DNA from 3 places in the Sorangium sp. So ce381 genome. Region 3 is predicted to be linked to each of the others. Evidence: riboswitches for the same ligand, from Rfam matches in the RefSeq annotation. Region 3 holds a riboswitch; each other region holds the start of a gene.
The links. A riboswitch is a leader RNA that binds a small molecule or an ion and turns the genes downstream of it on or off. The one in region 3 is predicted to bind cobalamin.

Region 1 (7,193 bases), 4.3 Mb from region 3:
CAGCGTCGCCCGCCCGATCGCCGTGAACGGCCACCCCGGCGAGTAGTGGATCCCGGTGACCGGGGCCGGCTCGTACGGCAGCCGCGACTCGCTCGCGAACTGGACCTCGCGCCACGTCGTGTCGAAGAGGTTCTGGATGTCCACGGCCACCTCGACGTGCTTCCACCGCAGCCCGGCGTTGGCGTCGACGACCGTGAACCCCTCGGCGGTGAGCGACTCGTCCTCGGTCGCGGGCCGCGCGCCGATCGCCTTGACCCGCAGCGCCGCGAACGGCGTGAAGGCGCCGAACGTCGGGCGGACGCCGACACCCGCGGTCAGCGTCCGGGTCGGCGCGAGGGCGACCGCGCTCGCGTTGCCGGCGTTCTCGCGGAAGCGCGCGCGGGTGAAGGTCGCGTCCACGTCCGCGAAGAGCCAGCTCCCGAGCCGGTAGCGCCCGCCGATCTCGATCCCGTAGCGCCGCGTCTGCCCCGACGCCTCGGTCGCGCCCGCGTCGCCGCTCCACACCAGCTCCGAGTCCACGTCGAGGAGGAACCCGGCCCCGCTCAGCGACAGCCCGCGCAAGGGCGCGACCCGCACGCCGACCTCATAGCCCGTCGCGGGCGTGATCAACGTCGCCGCCCCCTCGCCCAGCACCGCGCCCTGCGCGTCGTTCGAGTGGAAGCCCCGCCCGAAGTGGGCGAAGAGATCGAGCCCCTCGACGGGCGACACGATCGCCGTGAGCTTCGGGAGCAGCTGCATCTGCCCCCGGGTGCCGCTCGACCTGTTCCCCGTCCTCTCGAGGTCCTCGCCCGGGTCGTCCACGTTGACGTCGATCCACTGCCCGCGCGCCCCGAGCACGACGCGGAGCCAGCGCCGGAGCCGGGCGTCCTGCTCGACGTAGACGCCGATCTGGCTCTCGTCGACGTGGGTCCTGCTCTTCTCCTCGAGCCGCTCGCGCGCCTCGTCGTGGTGGAGGGACTTGTCGATCGCGTCCGCGCGGATCTGCGCGCCGAGCGAGGTCGTGAATCTCGCCCCGCCGATCTCGTATTGCCTGCGGAACCGGAGATCGGCGCCCCCGACGGTGCGGTCGTCGTTCTGCTCGATCTGGTCGCCGTGGACGGCGTCCTCGCTGAAGAACGTGAAGTTCGAGTACAGCGTGAAGCGGTAGCGGACGAGGTAGGCCAGCGCGCTCAGATCGGCGTCCCGCCACGCCGTCGAGTAGGCGAGGGACGCCATGTGCCGCTCGGTCGCCCCGCCCTCGGTCGGATCCACGGCGCCGAAATGGTCGATGCACGGCTGTCCGAACGCCGACGGCGGCGGGTTCAGCCCGCCCTGCTCGCCCTCGCCGCACACGGCGCGCGCGGGGATCTGGCCGGAGCCGTGCCAGGTCGATCCATACGACATCCATGTCATCTGGACCTTCCCCGTGTCGCCGAGATCGTGCGTGGCCCGCAGGTACACGTTGAAGCGCTTGAGCCGCTCCGGGCTCACGAACGGCCCGTCGTTCCGGTAGATCTCCGCCGCGGCCACAGCGCGCCACGCGTCGCCGAGATCCGGCGAGGCGATGACGAGGCCGCGCTGGATACCGTACTGCCCCAGGCTGACCTGCGCGTAGCTCTCCTCGAGCTTCTCGGCGAAGCGCAGGTTGACGGCGCCCGCCGTACCGAAGTCGCCGATGCCGGCGTAATAAGGCCCCTTGTAGCCGTCGAGCCCTGTCACGAGCTCCGGGATCATGAAGTAGAGATCGGTGAAGCCGTGCCCGTGGCCGTGGCTGACCATGTTGACGGGCACGCCGTCGACGAAGAAGGCGACGTCGGTCCCGTGGTCCGCGTCGAACCCGCGGAGGAAGTACTGGTTCGCCTTGCCGCCGCCCGCGTGCTGCACGGCGAAGAGCCCGGGGACCGACTCGAGGATGTCGCCCGGCCGCAGCCTCGGCCTGAGCTCGAGCTCCCGGTGTCCGACGGAGACGCGCGACGCGGCCTCGCTGCCCGGCTTCTCCGCCTGGATCGTGACCTCGATCGCGGCGTCGCCCTCGGGCGCGCCTGCGCTGCCCGCAGGGGTCGCGGCGCCGCCCGCGGGCGTGCCCTCACCGGTGGGCTGTGCAGCGGCGGCCTCCGGCGGGGCGGCGGGCGCCGCGGGGGCGTCGCCCTCGGCGCGCGCGGGCCGCGCGGCGGCCAGCACCATGGATAACGCGGCGAGCAGATGAAATGGATGGCGGTGCCCGTGGCTCGTCGTGACCGTCTCGCGCAGCATTCGTGTCCTCCTTCGCCGCAATCGCGCGGAGCGGCTTCGGGCCGCTCGCGTCGAGCTCCGCGAGGACGAAATGGCTGGCCATCGCACGGTGCGCTGGACCGACCTCTCGCCCCCGCGGGCGACCGGAAGGCGACGCGGGGGCGGTTCGGTATCCGGGACGTGGCAGAGGCAGAGCTGCACCGGCTCGGACCTCACCGCCTCCCTCGAGGCTCCCAGGTCGAACCGGCGCCGGATGTCTCCCGCCGCCGGGCGCTGGCAGGTCTTCGGGCTCGCGAGCGCTCCGGCCTGGCCGGCTCCCTACTGTCCACCGCTTCCCAGCCCTCGTCGGGCCAGTGCTTGGGGTGGAGGTCGTTCTCGCTTACCGCTGCGGGGCAGCCCCGGAATTTCACCGGGTTCCCTCTTCGGCCCAGGCGAACGCCCGGGCACCAGCACGGCGCGCACCCTATGGCCGCGCGCCTTCGGCTGTCAATCGCTAGCGCTCCGCTCGCCCGCCCGGCGCGGGCTCGCCCGCGCCACGCGCGCGCCTCGCGCTCTCCATCCGAGCGCCTCCCTGCGCGGCTGCCGCGCCGCTGCCGTGCAGGCCGAACGTTCGGGCTCTAGCGAGGATGGGCTCGCTCCTCCGTGGGTCGCGTGCTACACGGCCGCCGCCGTATATGCCCCGTAACGATCTCCGCAATATCGCCATCGTCGCCCACGTCGACCACGGGAAGACGACCCTCGTCGATCACATGCTCCGCCAGTCGGGCGCCTTCCGAGAGAACGAGGTCGTGGCCGAGCGGGTCATGGACTCGAACGACCTCGAGCGGGAGCGCGGCATCACCATCCTCGCGAAGAACACGAGCATCCGGTACCGCGGGGTCAAGATCAACATCGTCGACACGCCCGGCCACTCCGACTTCGGCGGCGAGGTCGAGCGCACGCTCATGATGGCCGACGGGGCGCTCCTCCTCGTCGACGCCGCCGAGGGCCCGCTGCCGCAGACGCGCTTCGTGCTCTCGAAGTGCCTCCAGCGCGGCTTCCCGGTCATCGTGGTCATCAACAAGATCGACCGGAGCGACGCGCGCGCCCACGAGGTGCTCTCCGAGGTGTTCGACCTCTTCTGCGACCTCGAGGCGAGCGACGCGCAGATGGACTTCTCGACGCTCTACGCCGTGGCGAAGCTCGGCCAGGCGAAGCGCGAGCTCGAGCACGAGGCGAAGGACCTCGAGCCGCTCTTCGAGACCATCCTCGAGCGGGTCCCCGGCCCCTCCGGCGACCCCGACGGTCCGCTCCAGGTCATCGTCTGCAACACGACCCACGACGAGTACGTGGGCCGGCTCGCGGTCGGCCGGGTGGTCCGCGGCACCGCCCGGTCCGGCGCCGACGTCGCGCTCCTCGCCGAGGGCGGCCAGTCGCGCGGCTACGTGAAGATGCTCTACGCCTACGAGGGGCTGAAGCGCGTCGCGGTCGAGAGCGCCGTCGCGGGCGAGGTGATCGCGATCGCCGGGATCGACGCGGTCACGATCGGCGACACGATCACGGATCCGGCGCACCCCGAGGCGCTGCCGCGGATCGTCGTCGAGGAGCCGACGATCAAGATGAAGATCGGCGTCAACACGTCGACCTTCGCCGGCAAGTGCAAGCAGTCGAAGTACCTGACGAGCCGTCACCTGAAGGAGCGGCTCGAGCGCGAGGCGATGAAGAACCTCGCGATCCGGGTGGAGCCGACGGAGGTGCCCGACACGTTCGTGGTGCTCGGCCGCGGCGAGCTCCAGCTCGCGATCCTCGTGGAGACGATGCGGCGCGAGGGGTACGAGATGCAGCTCTCGAACCCCGAGGTGGTGACGCGCGAGATCGACGGCGAGGTGATGGAGCCGCTCGAGCTCGTGGTCGTGGACGTGCCGGACACCTACGTCGGCATCGTGACCGAGCGCCTCAGCTCCCGGCGCGGCCGGATGGTGAAGATGACGAACCCCGGCTTCGGCCGCGCCCGCCTCGAGTTCCGGGTGCCGTCGCGCGGGCTCATCGGCTTCCGCGGCGAGTTCCTGACGGCGACGCGCGGGACGGGCCTGCTCAACACGATGTTCGACGGCTGGGCGCCCTGGGGCGGCCCGATGATGCGCCGCCCGACCGGCGCCATCGTCGCCGATCGCGTCGGCGTGGCGACCCCGTACGCGCTGCACCACCTGCAGCCGCGCGGCATGTTCTTCATCGTCCCCGGCGTCGAGGTCTACGAGGGGATGATCATCGGCGAGCACAACCGGCCGAACGACACCGACGTCAACGTCATCAAGGAGAAGAAGCTGTCGAACGTGCGCAACCACGGCAAGGACGAGAACGTCCTCCTGGCCAGCCCGCGGCTGCTCACGATCGAGACGGCGATGGAGTGGATCGACGGCGACGAGCTCGTCGAGGTCACGCCCGACGCGGTGCGCGTCCGCAAGAAGGTGCTCGCGTGCAACCGCCGCGAGCGCCGCGAGGACGCGATCGAGCAATCGCAGGCGGTGGAGTGAGCGGCGCGGGCGCGCGGGACGTGCGGGACGTCCGAGGCGCGCCCCTGCCGTGCTTGCCGCGCTATAAGATGCCGTGATGAGAACGACGCCGCTCTTCGCTTTCCTGGCTTCGGTCGTCGCGCTCTCGGGGGCGGGCGCCTGCGGCGGGGCCGTCGTCGTCGACGGGCTCCCCGAGAGCTCCGACGGCGCCGGGGGCGCAGGCGCGGCCGAGGGGTCGCAGTCGGCGAGCTCCGGCCGGCCGTCCATCGAAGAGCAGAAGGCCTCGTGCGATTTCTTCTGCTCGCTCTTCGACGGCGTCACGTGTCCGGAGCTCCGGTGTCGCGAGCGCTGCGCCGACCTGCTCTCCGAGCAGCGCCCCTGCAACGCGCAGACCGCTCCTTTCTTCGATTGCATGGGCGAGACCATCGTCTCCGCGGACCGGATCCCCTGCGAGTTCCTCGCGCCGTCGATCGCGTCGCTCTTCGATTGCCTGAGCGGGCGCGATCGGGAGTGCAGGACCGATTTCCTGCCCCAGACGTGCGACGCGCCGTTCGAGCAGCTCAGGGCGTGTCAGCGCGATCAGGGCCGGTAGCGGGGGCGCTCGCCGCCTGACGCGCGCGGCCGCGCGCCGGGGTCGAGGGCGCTCCGGAGCGGCCCGAGGGCGTCGACGACGAACGCGACGAGCGCCTTCACGCGCGGCACCCCGCGCGTATCGCGGTGCACCCCGAGCCACAGCTTGCGCCCTGGCGGCGGCGAGGGCGGCGAGAGCAGGCGGAGGCCGGCGGTCGCGTCGCCGAGGTAGCGGGGCAGGCAGACGAGCCCGACGCCGGCGGCCCCCATCGTCGCCTGGGGCTCGCGGCCGTTGGTGCGCGCGGCGACGCGGGCCTTCGCGGCGACGGCGCGCACCCACGACAGGTCGGCGATCGCCGGAGGATCGTCGTTCATGGTGACGAGCGCGTGGCCCTCGCACTGCCGGCCCCAGTCCGGCGGGCCGTGCTCGGCGAGGTAAGCCTCCGATGCATAGAGGCCGAACCCGATCCGCGCGACCTCGCGCTGGAAGACCTCGTGGTGCTCGAACGCGGCGGGGCGAAGGGCGATGTCCGCTTCCCGCCGCGGCAGGCTCAGCCACCGCGCGTCCGCGATGAGATCGACGGAGATGGCGGGGTGGCGCGCGAGGAACGGGACGAGCAGCGGCCCGAGGACGCGCGTGGCGAGCCACTCGGACGCGGTGATACGGAGGTGGCCTCTCAGGCCCGCGTCGCGCCCGGCGGCGGCGCGCTCGGCCGCGAGCGCGTCCTGCTCCATGCGCTCGGCGTGGCCGAGCACGCTCTCGCCCGCGGCCGAGAGCGTGAACCCCGACGGCGAGCGCTGGAAGAGCCTCGCCCCGAGGTGCCGCTCGAACGCCGCGACGCGCCGCCCCACGGTCGGCTGGGTGACCTTCAGCGCGCGCGCGGCGGCGGAGAGGTTGCCGTGCCGCGCGACGGCGAGGAAGTAGCGCAGATCGTCCCAGTCGAGCATGGCTCCGGGGCGCGGGGCGCTGCTGCCGGAGAGCGCTCCGCGCCATGCAAAGGTGCATGCCGAGTCTACGTCGATGGTGGATCCCCCGGCAACGGCGGACCGCGCATGCTCTCCAGCGTGCGTTCGCGCACCCGCGACCCCGCGCACTCTCGCACTCGGGCACTCGGGCGCTCGGGCGCTCGGGCGCTCGGGCACTCGCGTTCTCGCGCTCTCGCAGGTCGTGTGTTTCACATCGGATGGTCGGATGGAGGCTGGTATGTTGACGAATCGTCGTGAGTTTCTCCACCGCGTGACCGGAACGGCCGCGGCGGGCTTCCTGGGCTCGGCGCCGGCCGGGACCACCTCCTGTGCCGCGCAGCACGGGCCGGCGCCGCCGCGGCCGGCGGCGGGATCGAAGATCAAGGCGATCGCCTTCGACGCCTTTCCGATCTTCGATCCGCGGCCGATCGCGGCGCTCGCGGAGGAGCTCTGTCCTGGCAAGGGTGCATTGCTGAGCGAGGCGTGGCGCACCCGGCAATTCGAGTACACGTGGCTCCGGGTCGCCTCCCACGAGTATGCCGACTTCTGGCAGGTGACGGCGGATGCGCTGGTGTTCGCCGAGCGCGCGCTGGCGCTCGATCTCGGAGAGGAGAAGCGGGCGCGGCTCCTCGGCGCGTACCTCGATCTCCGGGCGTGGCCTGACGTGCTGCCGGCGCTCGGGGCGCTGAGAGGCGCGGGGATCCGGCTGTCGTTCCTGTCGAACTTCACCCCGAAGATGCTCGGGGCCGCCATCGAGAGCTCCGGTCTGGGGGGCCTGTTCGAGCACGTGCTCAGCACGGACCAGGCGAGGACGTACAAGCCGGATCCTCGCGCGTACCGGATGGCGCTCGACGCGTTCGGCCTCACGCGCGAGGAGATCGCGTTCGTCGCGTTCGCCGGCTGGGACGCCGCGGGGGCCCGGTGGTTCGGCTATCCGACGTTCTGGGTCAACCG
Region 2 (7,193 bases), 5.3 Mb from region 3:
CTGCACGAGCATGCCGAGCTCCTCGCCGGGCTTCACGCCGCCGCTGCGGAGCTGGTCCTCGTAGAGGGCGACGAGGCGATCCCAGTCGCCCGCGGCGGAGTAGGCCTCGGTCAGGAACGAGAGCGCCTCGGGCTGGCCTGGCGAGAGGTCGAGCAGCTCCTCGTACGCCGCGACAGCGCGGGCCGGATCGCTCAGGCGGGCCTTGATGGTGCGCGCCGCGCGGACGGCCGCCGCGATGCGGTCCTCCTTGTTCTGGGCCTCGCCCTTGACGATCGACTGGACGCGGACGACGGCGTCCCAGTCCCCCGCGGTGGAGAAGGCGATCTCGGCGAGGTTGGCGGCGCGGAGGTTCTTCGGGTCGAGCTTCAGGGCGAGCTCGATGAGCTCGGCCACCCGCTCGCCGAGCTCGGCGCGGCCGTAGCGGTAGCCGATGTCGGCGGCGCTCGTGTAGAGCGCGCTCTTGAAGGCGCCGTCGGTCGCGCCCTCGGCCTCGGCCACGTACCGGTCCACGAGGTCGCGCCACCGCTCGCGCTTCGAGGCGTCGGTCTCGAGCGCCTCGGCCGCGGCGTCGTCGTCGGGGCGCAGCTCGATCAGCCGCTTGTAGGCGGCCGCCGCGCGGTCGACGTCGATGAGCTCCTCGTGGTAGACGCGGGCGAGCTCGGCCTGCATCGCGGGCTCGACGGCGCTGCCCGCGGCGAGGGCGATCTCCAGCTCGAGGAGGCGGGCCACGGCCTGCCATTCCTTCCGCTGCTCGTGCCGCCCGCGCGCCGCGCCGAGCAGGCGCTCGACGTCCCCGGGGCCCGCGCCGTTGTTCGGAGCAGTCACGGCCTCCGCGAGCTCGTTCCAGGCTGCCTCGTTCTCGGGCTCATCCTGCAGACGCCCAAGGGCCATCCGAATCGTCTCAACGCTCATCGTATCTCCGCGGACCTCGCGAATTCGGTCCGGTCCGTTCACGGGCCGGGCGAAGATAGCCGGGCGGACGATACGGTTTCAAGGATCCTCGCCCCCGCGGGCCTGGAAGGTCGGGCGGAGCTTTCGCGCGCTTCTGCTCCTGTGGCGCGGGGACGTCCGAGCGGGCGGGCCGTCGGACCGTCTGGCCGCGGCGAGGGCGGTTCACCGCGCTCTCGGGTTCGGCTATCAACCGCGGGCATGGAAGCTACGACGATCAAGCGCTTCGGGGTGATCGGCGCGGGCCAGATGGGGCGAGGCATCGCCCAGGTCGCCGCGGCCGCGGGCCTCGAGGTGGTCCTGTGCGACGTCTCGAGGGCGCTGGCGGAGTCGGGCAAGGCCCAGATCGCCGCCATCCTCGCGAAGCAGGTGGAGAAGGGCAAGCTGGCCGCGGAGGCGCGGGAGGCGCTCCTCGGCCGGGTCGCGGTGGCCGACGGGATCGCGGGGCTGGCCGGGGTCGACCTGGCCGTGGAGGCGGTGACCGAGAACTTCGAGGTGAAGAGCGGGATCTTCAAGCTCGCCGACGCGGCGCTGCCGAAGGGGGCGATCCTGGCGTCGAACACGTCGTCGATCTCGATCACGCGGCTGGCGGCGGTGACCGGGCGGCCTGAGCTGGTCATCGGGATGCACTTCATGAACCCGGTGCCGCTGATGAAGCTGGTCGAGCTCGTCCGTGGGGTCCAGACGTCGGACGCGACGTACGAGGCCGTCCGGGCGCTCTCGGTCGGGCTCGGCAAGACGGTGATCACCTCGAAGGACCAGCCCGGGTTCATCGTGAACCGGATGCTGATCCCGTTCCTCAACGAGGCGTGCTTCGCGCTCCAGGAGGGGCTGTCCACGCCGGAGGACATCGACGCGGGGGCGCGGCTCGGGCTGAACCACCCGATGGGGCCGCTCGAGCTCGCCGATTTGATCGGGCTGGATACGGTGCTGTCGATCGCGGAGGTGCTGCACCGGGAGTTCGGGGACTCGAAGTACCGGGCGGCGACGCTGCTCCGGAACCTGGTGGCGGCGGGGTGGTACGGGAAGAAGAGCGGGCGGGGGTTCTACGTGTACGACGAGAAGGGGCAGAAGAGCGGGCGGGCGGTGTAGGCGGCTGCCACGGAGCCAGGGAGGGAGGGGGCGCCGCGCGGGGGGCCGGCGGGGGCCCCTCCCACGAACTCGCGCCTTTTGGGGGGCTATGGCCGGCTGAACGGCGGGGCCGGTCCGGGAGGGCGTCGCACGGAGCGGGCCGGCGCTCGGGTTCGTGGGGCCCTACCCCGCCGGCCCCCCGCGCGGCGCCCCCTCCCTCCCTGGCTCTCTCCAGGCGGGGATGAGGGGAGCGGCGACGGGATAAGCGCGATGTGAACACGGATGTGCGGGTCGGAGGATGGGCGGTCGGCCCGACTCACTACGATCGCACGGGGGCTCGTGGCAGGGCGTCAGATCGCGCGCACCCGCACTCAAGCGGGGAGTTCGGATTATCGAGCGACGGGCTGTGTCCCGGAACAGGCGCGTGACGTCCTCTGGAAATCGCTCGCTTGGATCGCTCGCTCGTCGGCTCGGCAACGGTCTCGGCAAAGCGAGATCGGTCGGACACCGAATGAGGCCTTCGCGCGCGACGGCAGGCGCTTCCCCCCGGCGCGGCGCGCTGCTAACCACGCTCCATGACCGCTCAAGAACAGCAGCCGGGGGCCCGCGGTACGCTCCAGTTCGTCGCCGTCGAGCGCGCGGGTCACGTCGCCACCGTGACCATCCAGCGGCCCGACAAACTCAACGCCCTGAACCCCGCCGTCCTCGGCGAGCTCACCGCGGCCTTCCGCGACCTCCTCACGCCCGCCGAGGGCAACGAGGTGCGCGCGGCGGTGCTGACCGGCGCCGGCAAGGCGTTCGTCGCCGGCGCGGACATCGCGGAGATGGCGACCATGAACAGCATCGCCGCGAAGCGGTTCGCCGACGCTGGCCACCGGCTCGCCGAGCTCATCGAGACTGCCCCCTTCCCCGTGATCGCCGCCGTCAACGGCTTCGCGCTGGGCGGCGGCTGCGAGCTCGCCCTCGCCTGCGACTTCATCTACGCCGCCGAAGGCGCCAAGCTCGGCCAGCCCGAGGTGAACCTGGGCGTCATCCCGGGGTTCGGCGGAACCCAGCGGCTGCTGCGACGGGTCGGGCCCGGACGCGCGCGCGAGCTCGTCTATTCAGGAGACATGATCACCGCGCAGCAGGCGCTGTCGATCGGGCTCGTCAACGCCGTCTTCCCGGCGACCGAGCTCCTCGCGCGCGCCCACGAGACCGCCCTCAAGATCGCCTCGCGCGGCCCGCTCGCCGTCGCCGCCGCCAAGCGCGTCCTCCTGCGCGGCGAGAGCCTCGACCTCGCCGCCGCCAACGAGCTGGAAGCCCAGGCATTCGCGGCGCTCTTCGGCAGCGAAGATCAACAGCTCGGAATGAAAGCGTTCCTGGCGAAATCCCAGGCCACGTTCACCGGAAAGTGACGCCTCGGAAGGCACGAACCGCGCGCTCGAGGGGCAAAAAAATACCGCGCATCACGCTGGAGGGGGGCCCAGAATGACCGCGGCAGGAAAACCGCGCCGGAGTCCTGAACGTCCGCCACGGTGCTAAGAAGAAAAACCGCATGCGCTCCGGGCTGGGGGGTCCGCGCCGGTGCGCATGCGGTAGTCAGATTGTGGCATCCGCAAGCGCGTTGTCGATAACAAAGTGCAACGCCTGCACGCCGGGCGAGCAGAGCGCTCCAGACGCGAAGGCAGCCAGGCGAGCGCACGACCCACACACACAAGCTCTGCCGGAATTCACGTTCGAGCCGGGCATACCCCTCCACCGAAGACAGCGCTCGGCGCAGCGTTCATTTCGCATTCCGAGACGAGCGAACACGAGATCCCCCATCTCTTCAATAAGAGACGCCACGACGCGGCAGGCAGCACAACGGACACCTGCTCCCGAGTAAAGAGCCAGGACGAATAAAGCACACTACGGAAGGAACGCGCCGGCGCCTGTGTTCAAGCGCACGAGAGCCCCTGCGTGCGCGCAGGCCGCGATACGCGCAGCGCGCGCGAGGCCACAAAGTAAACAGGTTTTATCTAAGGGGGACATATTTCACGACGTGTGCTCGACGACTCTTCGCCTGATGCGTCTGGGTCAATTTCTCGGCCTGGGCCATCGCATGACAGGCCTGGATGGCTCGCCGGCGCGCGCCTGTCTGCTCGATGGGGGCCCCGACAGGCGCACGGCGCGCCTCGGCAGCGATGGCCTCGTGCGCCGCTGCAGCGCCCCCCGAGGGCGAGGTGGCCACCAGCGCAGGCATCACCGCCGCACCGACGCCGTAGACGAGGGAGCTCGCGGCGTGCAGCGGCGGACCGGAGCGCGCCAGGTGGAAGCGCGCGCCCGGGTCGATGCACCGGGTCGACGCACCCGGGTTCGCCCGGTCCGCGCACGCGGGGTGCGCGCGCCCAGCTCGCGCGATCGCGTCGCCAGGACACGCGGGCCGACGCGCAGGCCAGCGCGCGCAAGGCGGAGCCCGCGCGCTCGACGGTGAGCTCGTCTGACACGCGAGGCCCCGTGCAGCGTCCGCTGGGCACCTCCGCCGCGATCGGGGCGCGACGTCCTTGACGCCGGGCACGAAACGGGATTACCGAGCACCGGCCTGACAATCCATTCCTCGGGTGCCCTCCAGGGCATAACAGGGAAGCCGGTGCAAAACCGGCGCGGTCCCGCCACCGTGAGTGGGGAGCTGCCTCCGAAGACCACTGGGCCTCATTGGACGAGGCCTGGGAAGGTGGACGCAGCGCTGGGAGCTCGATCAGCTCCCTGAACCCATGAGCCGGGAGACCTACCCGAGCCTCCCACGAGGTGCAGCTTGCGCACGTCTTCGTGGCGTTCGGGTGCGGACTTCACCCGGAGCGCCGAAATCGGTCTTCACGGCCGCTCTTTGTCGATAGCCGCCGTGTCCCTGGGGACGCTCCTCGCGCCCCGGCCCGCGGCCGCGATGCACCTCGCGGAAGGCGTCCTGCCGCTCGGCTGGTGCGCCGCCTGGAACGCGCTCGCCCTGCCCTTCGTCGCGATCGCCCTCCACCTGCTCCGGCGCCGCACCCAGCAGGACGCCTTCTACAAGCCGTTCGTCGGCCTCATCGCCGCCGCCGTCTTCGCGATCTCGTGCATGCCCGTGCCGGTGCCGACCGCCGGGACCTGCTCCCACCCGTGCGGCACAGGGCTCGCGGCGGTGCTCATCGGCCCCTGGATGACCGTCCTCGTCACCGTGGTGGCGCTCCTTATCCAGGCCCTCTTCCTCGCGCACGGCGGCCTCACCACGCTGGGCGCCGACGTCGCGTCGATGGGCATCGCGGGCGCCTTCACCGGATACTTCGTCTTCCACCTCGCGCGGCGCTGCGGCGCGAACCTCTGGGTCGCGGGCTTCCTGGCGGGCGTGACGTCGGACTGGGCGACGTACGCCACCACGGCGCTCGCGCTCGCGCTCGGGCTCTCGGGCGAGGGATCGGTGACGGCCATGTTCACGGGCGTCGCCCTCGCCTTCGTCCCCACCCAGCTGCCGCTCGGCCTGCTCGAGGGCGTCATGACCGCGGGGGCGCTCGCCTTCCTGCGCACCCGGCGGCCCGACATCCTGGACCGGCTCCAGGTCGTCCGGCTCGCCCCGGGGGCATCGTGACGCGGCGGCTCGGACAGCGCCCGGTGTCAGCGCTGCTCGCGCGGCGCGCGTGCGTAGCCTGCGAGCGCGCGCTCCAGCTCGCCGCTGCCCTCTGGCTCGCCGCCTGCCGCAACGCGTCCTGGGACGGCGTCGACGAGGCCGTGGTCCGCCGCGTCGCCGAGGACGCAGGGCGCCACGAGACGGGGCCGCTGTTCGCGGGCCTCGAGGGCGACCTCCTGCTGTTCGCGTTCCTGTGGGCCGGGCTCCTCGCCGGCTTCGCCCTCGGCTACTTCTCGCGCGTGCTCTTCGTCGAGCGCGCGGACGCGCCCGCGGGCAAGGCCGGCGGCGAAGGCCTGCGTGCGGACTGATCCCCCCGCGCGGCTCCGCGACGTGGACGCCCGGCTCCGCCTCGGGGCCGCCGTGGCGGCGTGCTGCGTCGCCGCGGGCGCGCGCTCGCCCGTCACGCCGGCCGCGCTGCTCCTCCTCGCGTGCGCGGCCCTCCACCTCCAGGGCACGCCCGCGCGCGCCGTCCTCCGCGCCGCCGCGCCCGCCGCGTGGATCGGCGCGGTCGCGGCGGCGCTCGCGCTCGCGCTCACGCCGGGGGCGCCGCTCCTCCCCGGCGCGCCGTTCCCTGTCGACGCGATCACGGCCGAGGGGGCCCGCCGCGCCGTCGCCATCGGCGCGCGCGTCCTCGCGGCGGCCGCGGTGCTCCGGTGGCTCGCCGGCGCCGCCGCGCCCGCCGAGATCGAGGCGGCGCTCGCCGGGCTCGGCGTCCCCGCGGCCCTCGTCGAGCTGCTCGCGCTGACGCGGCGCTTCGCCGGCGTGCTCCAGCGCGCGGCCGACAGCGCGTGGAGCGCCGCCGCGCTCCGCGGCGGGTTCACCCGCCCCGGCGCCGCCGCGCGCTCGGCCGGCGCCGTCGCTGGCGTCGTGGCGCTCCGCACGCTGGAGCGCTCCGAGAGCGCCGCGCTCGCGATGCAGCTCCGCGGCTACCAGGGGAAGCTCCCCGTGGCGGACCGAAGGGCGAGCGCGCCCGCCGCGAACCTCGCGTTCGCCGCCGCCGCCATCGCGGCCCTCGGGCTCAGCGTCGCCGCGGGAGAGGCCGGATGATCGCGATCGCGCTCCGCGCCCCCCGGATTGGCTACCGGCACGGCGAGCCCGTGCTGCGCGACGTGCGCCTCGACGTCGCCGAGGGCGAGTCCGTGGCGGTGCTCGGCGGCAACGGCGCCGGCAAGACCGCGCTGCTCCGGACGCTCGTCGGGCTCCTCACGGCGCCCGGCGGCGGCGTCGAGATCGCGGGCCGCCGCGTGGGCTCGCCCTCGGACGCCGTCGCCGCGGGCGCCGCGCTCGTGCTCCAGGACCCGGACGACCAGCTGCTCGGCGCGACGCTCCTCGACGACGTCCTGTTCGGCCCGCGAAACCTCGGCCTGCCCGCGCCCGAGGCGCGGCGCCGCGCCGAGGAGGCGCTCGCCGCCGTGCAGATCGCGCACCTCGCCGATCGGGCCATCGAGGCGCTGAGCTTCGGCGAGCGCAAGCGCGCGTGCATCGCCGGGATGCTGGCGATGCGGCCGCGGGTGCTGCTGCTCGACGAGCCGACCGCGGGGCTCGACCCGGA
Region 3 (7,193 bases):
CGGCGGCTGCCCGCGCGCCACGAGGAACGCGCACGATCGCTCGCCGAGGTGGGCGTCCGGCATGGCGACGAGCGCCGCGTCGCGCACCGCCGGGTGGGCGAGGACGTGGTTCTCGACCTCCTCGGCCGCGATCTTCTCGCCGCCGCGGTTGATCTGATCCTTGGCGCGGCCCTCCACGACGAGGTAGCCGGCGGCGGTCCGCCGCACGAGATCGCCCGTGCGGTAGAAGCCGTCGCGCGTGAACGCCTTCTCGTTGTGCGCGTCGGCCCTGTAATAGCCGCGGATCGTGTAGGGCCCTCGCGTGAGCAGGTGGCCGACCTGCCCGGGCTCGACGTCGCGGTCGTCGTCGTCCACGACGCGGACCTCGTCGTGGGGCGAGATGGGCCTGCCCTGCGTCTCGAGCGCGATGGCGTCGGGGTCGTCGAGGCGGGTGTAGTTGACGAGCCCCTCCGCCATCCCGAACACCTGCTGCACCTTGCAGCCCAGGGTCGGCCCCACGCGGCGCGCGACCTCCGCGGGGAGCCTGGCGCCGCCCACCTGGAGCACCTTCAAGCTCGACAGGTCGTGCCGCGCCGCCCGGGCCGACTCCAGCCAGACCGAGGCCAGCGGCGGCACGAGCGCGGTCAGCGTGACCCGCTCCCGCTCGATCCACGGGAACGCCTCGTCCGGGCTGGGGCGGCGGCAGAGCACAACGCGGCCTCCGGCGTGGAGCACGCCCAGGCTCCCGGGCGAGCTGAGCGTGAAGTTGTGCGCGACGGGGAGGACGGCGAGGTAGACGCTGCCCTCGTCGAGCCCGCAGATCTCCGCGCTGGCCCGCACGCTGTAGAGGTAGTCGTCGTGCGTCCTCGGGATGAGCTTCGGTACGCCGGTGCTCCCGCCGGACAGCTGGAAGAAGGCGACGTCCCCCGCGGCGGGCTCCGGGAGCTCGACGGGCTCCCGGTCCAGGCTCGAGAGCGCTGTGTGCTCGCCCGGCTCGCCGGCCACGAGCACGTGCTGCAAGGTCCCGACGTCGCGCCGGATCTGGCTCGCCAGCTCCCGGTAATCGAACCCGCCGTCCCGGTCGGCGATGACGTACGCGACCGCCTCGGTGTGCTCGCAGAAATACGCGATCTCGGCGCGCCGGTGCGCGGGCAGGGCCAGCACGGGGAGCGCCCCGAGCCGGAACAGCGCGAAGCACACCTCGAAGAACTCCGCGATGTTCGGGAGCTGGACGACGACGCGATCCCCCGGCCGGAGCCCGAGGTGCAGGAGGCCCGCGGCGAGGCGATCGGCGCGCCGATCGAGCTCACCGTAGCTCACCCGGCGATCGCCGCCGACGAGCGCGATCCGATCGGGGTGCCGCGCGGCCCGCTCGCGGAGCAGGCGCCCGAAGGTCTCGCCGCGCCAGTAGCCGGCGCGCCGGTAGAGATCGGCCATCTCGGCCGGCCACGGAGTCCAGCCGTCGAGCGCCTGCCTCCGCGCCTGCGCGGGCGCCTGCGGGCTTTCCTCCGGAGCGCTCATGCCCGCTCCGGCGCCCGGTCGAGGCCGAGCGCGTTCAGCATCGTCCCGAGCTTGGCGGTGGTCTCGGCGAGCTCGTGCTCGCCGCTGGAGCCGATGACGATCCCGGCCCCGGCATAGAGGCGGAGCGCCCGGCCGGCGACGTCGGCGCAGCGGATGACGACCGCCCACTCGCCGTCGCCGCTGGCGTCGGACCAGCCCACGAGCCCCGTGAAGAACCCGCGGTCGAACCGCTCGATCGCCTCGATGGCGTCGCGGGCGCGGTCCGTCGGGTATCCGCACACCGCGGGGGTCGGGTGCAGCGCTGTGGCCAGCTTCATCGAGGAGATCGAGAGATCGCGCAGCTCCCCGGTGAGCCGGCTCGACAGGTGCCACAGCGTCGGGGTCTGCGTGAGCGAAGGCTCGTCGGGGACGCTCAGGCGCCGGCAGAACGGCCGGAGCGCGGCGGCCACGGCGTCGACGACGATGGCGTGCTCGTGCCGGTCTTTCTCGGACGCGAGCAGGGCGATCGCCCGCCGGCGGTCCTCGTCGGGGTCCGGGCTGCGGACCGCGGAGCCGGCGAGCGGATTGGCGATCACCCGGAGCCCGGAGCGCGACAGGAGCAGCTCCGGGCTCGCGCCGAGGAGCGTCCGCGCGCGCGACATCGCGACGCCGCGCTCCGCGCCGGAGAGCCCCGCGGTCGGATCCGAGAGGTTCGCGGCGAAGGTGTAGCCGTTCCGGTTCTGCTGCGAGAGGCGCTGGAGGACGAGGCGGAGATCGACCGGCTCTCGCAGGACCATCTCCAGCATCCTGGAGAGGACCACCTTGCTCAGCACCTCGGACCGCATCAGGCCCACCGCCGTCTCGACGCCGCGCACGTAGTCGCGGGGCTCCGGGACCTGGCGCAGCTCCTGGATGGCAATCGGCAGGTGCGCTCTCGGCGACTCCGACGTGTGGTTGAGCGGGCCTGCGCTCTGGATCGTCCGCGGCACGATGAGGTGAGCGGGCGACGTGCTGTTGAACGGCACCGCGCCGACCACCATGGGGAGGCCCTGGCCGGCGCCGGCCCTCGAGGCCGCCGCGAGCACCCTTGTGACGCGGTCCGCGAGGCGGTCGCCCTGATCCGCGCCGTTCGGCTCGAGGATCATGTCGTGTACGCCCTGCGCGAGCAGGGTGCGTGTCGGCGACGCGAAGAAGAACGCCGACTCAGGGGTGTATTGCTTCAACAGCTGCCCTGCGTTCACCGCGGGCAGCGCGGCAGAGGCCGGCATCGAGATGGAACTCGTCACATTCAGCTCCGATGGGCGTCGAGAGCCACGTGGGCTCGGGTCATCGGGCGCTGGACGTCAGGTCTCGGGCCGCTTGATTATGATAAAGAAAATCAGTTTCAAGTAACTCATGGCACGGAAGATCGAAACTGTCAAGGGACTCCCGATTCTGTCTCGGGTGTGTGCCGTCGGTGGGGCCCGTGGACGGGGCGCTCCGGGGCTTCGCTTCTGCGTTGACATCCTGCGTGACGGGTGCGACGAGTCGCCCCGCCATCGGTGCTCGCCCGGCCATCGCCGGGCGAGCTGAAAAGGGAACCCGGTGAGAATCCGGGACTGCCCCCGCAGCGGTGAACGGGAACGACGATCACCAAGAAGCACTGGGCATGCACCAGAGCAGCCTGGGAAGCGGTGATCCGTAGGAGAGCGGCCGGCGACGGCCGCAGCGCCCGTGAGTCCGAAGACCTGCCGAAGGTGCGCGCGCCGGTGCGCTGGCGCGCGCTGACCTGAGCCTTCGAGGGGAAGGCGCGCAGGCCCTCGACCACCTCGCTCGCGCGCGGTGCCGTGGCCCGTCACGCAGCCCCCTCGCTTCGGCTCTCGGCTCACCCGGAGCAGCGCTGGGTCGACGCGGGCAGGCGGCGCGTGAATGGTTGATTCCTCTGATCGTCGGTCGCGTCGGCGCCGGAGCGCCGGCGCGGCGTGCTGGCTCGCCCTCGCGGTCGGCAGCGCCGTGGCAGCCCTGCCGGCTGCCCGCGCTGACGATCTGCGCAGGCCGGCGGGCGAGCAGGGGGGCGATCGCGCTGCCGCTCCGCCGGAGACAGCCCCGCTGGAGGTGCGCGTCGAGGGGGATCGCCTGCGCGCGCCCGCGCCGCCCAAGGACAGGTCCGTCGCGGGGTCGGTGCTGAGCCGCGATCGCCTCACCGGCGCGGGGCTCGGGGCGGCGGACGTGCTCCGCACGCAGCCGGGCGTCCGCGTGGAGGAGTCGGGCGGCTTCGGCGGGCCGGCGACCGCGGCCCTCCGGGGAGCGACCGCCACGCAGACGCCTGTGTACCTCGCCGGCGTCCGCCTGAACGACGACGTCGTGGGGACGGCGGATCTCTCGCTCGTGCCCCTCTGGCTCATCGAGCGCGTCGAGATCTACCGCGGCAACGCGCCCATCGAGGCCGACCGCCTCGGCCCCGGCGGCGCGATCTTCTTCGAGCCGCGGCGGCCTTCCCGGACGACGGCCGGCGTGGGGGCGATGGCGGGCTCGCTCGGCGCGCGGCGCGGGTGGGCGTTCGCCGGCGCCAGCGCGGGGCCGGTGAGCTCGATCGTCGGGGTGAGCGCCGAGGCCGCGGAGAACCGCTACACGTTCGTGGACGATCGCGGGACGCTCTTCGACGAGAGCGACGACACCCTGGAGCGCCGGCAGAACGCCGACGTGCGCACGATCGACGCGTGGGCGCTCGCGCGCGTCGAGCTCGGGGGCGGCGCGATCGTCGACGTGATCGCGAACGGCACCGATCGCGAGCAGGGGATGCCGAGGCTCGCGCTCCTGCCATCCCGGAGGGCGCGGGGGGAGTCGCGGCGCGTCCTGACGTCCGTCGTGGCGCGGGTGCCGTTCGGCGGCGAGGCGCAGCACGCGATCGAGGCGCGCACCTCGTTCATCGAGGCGCGCTCGGAGGTCCACGATCCCCTCTTCGAGCTCGCGCTGCTCACGCCGGAGCTCCGGCTCGCGGGCCGCCGCCTGGAGCAGACGCTCGGGGCGACGCTCTCGTTCGCCGACCGGCTCCGGGTGCGGCCCGTGCTCTCGGTCGCGCGCGAGGGCATCTCGCGCGCGCCGGACGACGTCCCGCTCGCGCGCGCGCGGCGCTCGTTCGCGCGCGGCGCCGTCAGCGCGGAGGTGAGCCTCGGCGAGGGGCTCGCGCTGCACGCCCTCGCGAGCGGGGAGTGCCACGCCACCGGCGCGGACCGGGAGCGCCCTTGCGACGTGCTCGTCCCGACCGGGCGGGTCGGCGTGGAGGCGGGGAGCGACCGGATCCGGCTCCTCGCGACCGTGGGCCGCTACGTCCGCGTCCCGACGCTCGGCGAGGTGTACGGCGTCTCCGGCGTCGTCCACGGCAACGTGGAGCTCGAGCCGGAGTCCGGCGCCACGATCGAGGCCGGGATCCGGGCGCAGACGGGGCGCGGCGCCGTCGTGCGCGGCGCCTTCATCGACGCGTTCGCGTTCGGGAGCGCGGTCTCCGGGCTCGTCGCGTACGAGAAATCCGGCCAGGGCTACGTGAGCCCGTACAACGTCGGCCGCGCCCGCGTCGTGGGCGCAGAGCTCCTGGCCGGGGTCGAGGTGACCCCGTTCCTCCGCGCCGAGATCGCGGCGACGCTGCTCGATCCGCGGGACACGACGCCGGGGCGGACGACGAGGAACGACATCCTCCCGTTCCGCTCGCGCCTCGTCGTCGCGCCGCGCCTGCACGCCGAGTGGAACCGTCCGGACGGCGCCGTGTTCTCGGGCGCGTCGGGCGAGCTCCGGGCCGTGTACCAGTCGAGCCGGTACGCCGATCCCGCCGGCCTCGGCGTGATCGCGGAGCAAGCGACCGTCGACCTCGACGCGGAGGCGAGGTGGCTCGGCGGGCACCTCGCGGTGAGGGGTCGCGTCGCGGACCTGCTGGACGCGCGGCGCACGGATGTCGTCGGGTATCCGCTCCCGGGACGGAGCGTGTTTTTCACACTGGAGTCAACATGGTGAAGATCAGTCTATCTGCGATCGCGATCTCGATTCCGCTCCTCGGCTGCAACGTGGATTCACCGCCGCCGTCGACGGGCGGCGTCCACGGCGGCGGCGACGGCGACGCGTGCGAGAGCGGCGTCGTCATCGTGACGAGCGACTACCAGTCGACGAACATCGTTGTGTCGGAGCTCGACGGGACCACCCTGTCGCCCTCCTTCGTGTCGAGCGGCGCGGCGAAGCCGGGGCTCAGCCTCGCGCTGTCCGGCGACGTCGACGTCCCGAGGGCGGCGCCGCCGTCCGGCCGCGTGGTCCTGCTCGATCGGTTCGGCACGAACGTGATCACCTGGATGGATCTCGAGACCGCCGAGGTCCTCGCGCAGCTCCCGGTCGGGCAGGGGTTCGAGTCGAACCCGCAGGACTACATCGAGGTGGGCGCGGACCGCGCGCTCGTGTCGCGCTACGGGAGCAACCCGAGCCCGGGCGTGGAGCCGTTCGACGAGGGCGGCGATCTCCTGATCGTCGACACGAAGGAGTACTCCATCGCGGGGCGCATCGCCCTGCCGGAGGAGGAAGAGGGGCTCCTGCCGCGCCCGTCGGGGATGGCGCGCGTCGGCGACGACGTGGTCGTATCGCTCGGCCGGCTCGCCGCGGACCTCTCGACCGCGGGCGAAGGGCGCTTCGTGGGCGTCTCGCCGGAGCAGGGCGCTGTCACATGGACGGTCGACGTGCAGGGGCTCTACGGCTGCGGGCGCCTCGCCGTGTCGCCCTCGGGAGAGCGGCTGGCGGTGGCCTGCTCGAGCCGCTTCAACGCCGAGACGATGGAGTACGATCCGGCGACGAGCGACATCGTGATCTACGACGCTCGCACCTCGCCCCCGGAGGAGATCAAGCGGCTCGGCGTGGCGAGGGCGCTCGGCGCCGCGGTCCAGCCCACGCTCGCCTTCGCCTCCGAGGACGTCCTCCTCGGGACGGCCTACGCGGGCAGCACGTCCGCCGGGGATCGCGCCTTCTCCGTGAGCATCGCCACGGGCGAGGTCACGACGCTCGCCCTGGCAACCCAGGCCTACGCCTTCGGCGGCGTCCACTGCTCGCCCGGCTGCGGCGACGTCTGCCTGCTGAGCGACGCGGAGAAGAACAAGCTCCGGCGCTGGCAGGTGACGGCGAACGGCGCGCTCGAGCCGCTGGAGGACGCGACCGTCGACACCGAGATCGGGCTCCCGCCGCGAGGGATCGGCGGGCTCTGATCGGCCCTGCGGGCGGTAGGTCGATCGCGTCAGAACGAGGCGTCGAGGACGACCTCCCCGGAGACGCCGACCTGATACGCGGAGACGCGGCGCTCGAAGAAGTTCGTGACCTCCTGGACGTCTTGCAGATCCATGAACGAGAACGGGTTCTTCGCCCCGTAGCGCTTCGGCATGCCGAGCGTGGCGAGCCGCTGGTCGGCGCAGAACTCGAGGTAGCGGCGCACGTCGCGCGCCGACATTCCCGCCACGCCGGCGCCGAGGAGATCCTCGGCGAACCGGGCCTCGCAGGCGATCGCCTCATCCATCATCTCGAGGATCGACCGCGAGAGGCTGGCGTCGAAGAGCTCGGGCTCCTCGCGCCGCACCGTGCTCACGACCTCGAAGGCGAAGCGCATGTGCGCGCTCTCGTCGCGGAAGACCCAGCTCGTCCCCGCGGCCAGCCCGTGGAGCAGGCCGCGCGAGCGCAGGAAGTACACGTACGCGAACGCGCCGAAGAAGAAG

Region 1: it holds a riboswitch for cobalamin, as region 3 does, so the genes downstream of both, WMF29_RS04870 (TonB-dependent receptor) here and WMF29_RS21165 (TonB-dependent receptor domain-containing protein) in region 3, are expected to answer to the same signal.
Region 2: it holds a riboswitch for cobalamin, as region 3 does, so the genes downstream of both, WMF29_RS01345 (energy-coupling factor ABC transporter permease) here and WMF29_RS21165 (TonB-dependent receptor domain-containing protein) in region 3, are expected to answer to the same signal.

The regions. Positions count from the first base shown of each region.
Region 1 covers NZ_CP150336.1:1,311,187-1,318,379, reverse strand. Annotated here, with positions in the region: gene WMF29_RS04870 (TonB-dependent receptor) at 1-2,232, opposite strand, end outside; cobalamin riboswitch at 2,470-2,677, opposite strand; gene typA (translational GTPase TypA) at 2,838-4,724, shown strand; gene WMF29_RS04860 (hypothetical protein) at 4,801-5,295, shown strand; gene WMF29_RS04855 (LysR family transcriptional regulator) at 5,283-6,221, opposite strand; gene WMF29_RS04850 (haloacid dehalogenase type II) at 6,478-7,193, shown strand, end outside.
Region 2 covers NZ_CP150336.1:338,785-345,977, reverse strand. Annotated here, with positions in the region: gene WMF29_RS01360 (tetratricopeptide repeat protein) at 1-891, opposite strand, end outside; gene WMF29_RS01355 (3-hydroxyacyl-CoA dehydrogenase family protein) at 1,150-2,040, shown strand; gene WMF29_RS01350 (enoyl-CoA hydratase/isomerase family protein) at 2,595-3,416, shown strand; cobalamin riboswitch at 4,583-4,790, shown strand; gene WMF29_RS01345 (energy-coupling factor ABC transporter permease) at 4,889-5,602, shown strand; gene WMF29_RS01340 (hypothetical protein) at 5,626-5,949, shown strand; gene WMF29_RS01335 (CbiQ family ECF transporter T component) at 5,939-6,688, shown strand; gene WMF29_RS01330 (ATP-binding cassette domain-containing protein) at 6,685-7,193, shown strand, end outside.
Region 3 covers NZ_CP150336.1:5,620,410-5,627,602, reverse strand. Annotated here, with positions in the region: gene WMF29_RS21175 ((2,3-dihydroxybenzoyl)adenylate synthase) at 1-1,500, opposite strand, end outside; gene dhbC (isochorismate synthase DhbC) at 1,497-2,765, opposite strand; cobalamin riboswitch at 3,002-3,228, shown strand; gene WMF29_RS21165 (TonB-dependent receptor domain-containing protein) at 3,472-5,466, shown strand; gene WMF29_RS21160 (hypothetical protein) at 5,460-6,692, shown strand; gene WMF29_RS21155 (ribonucleotide-diphosphate reductase subunit beta) at 6,722-7,193, opposite strand, start outside.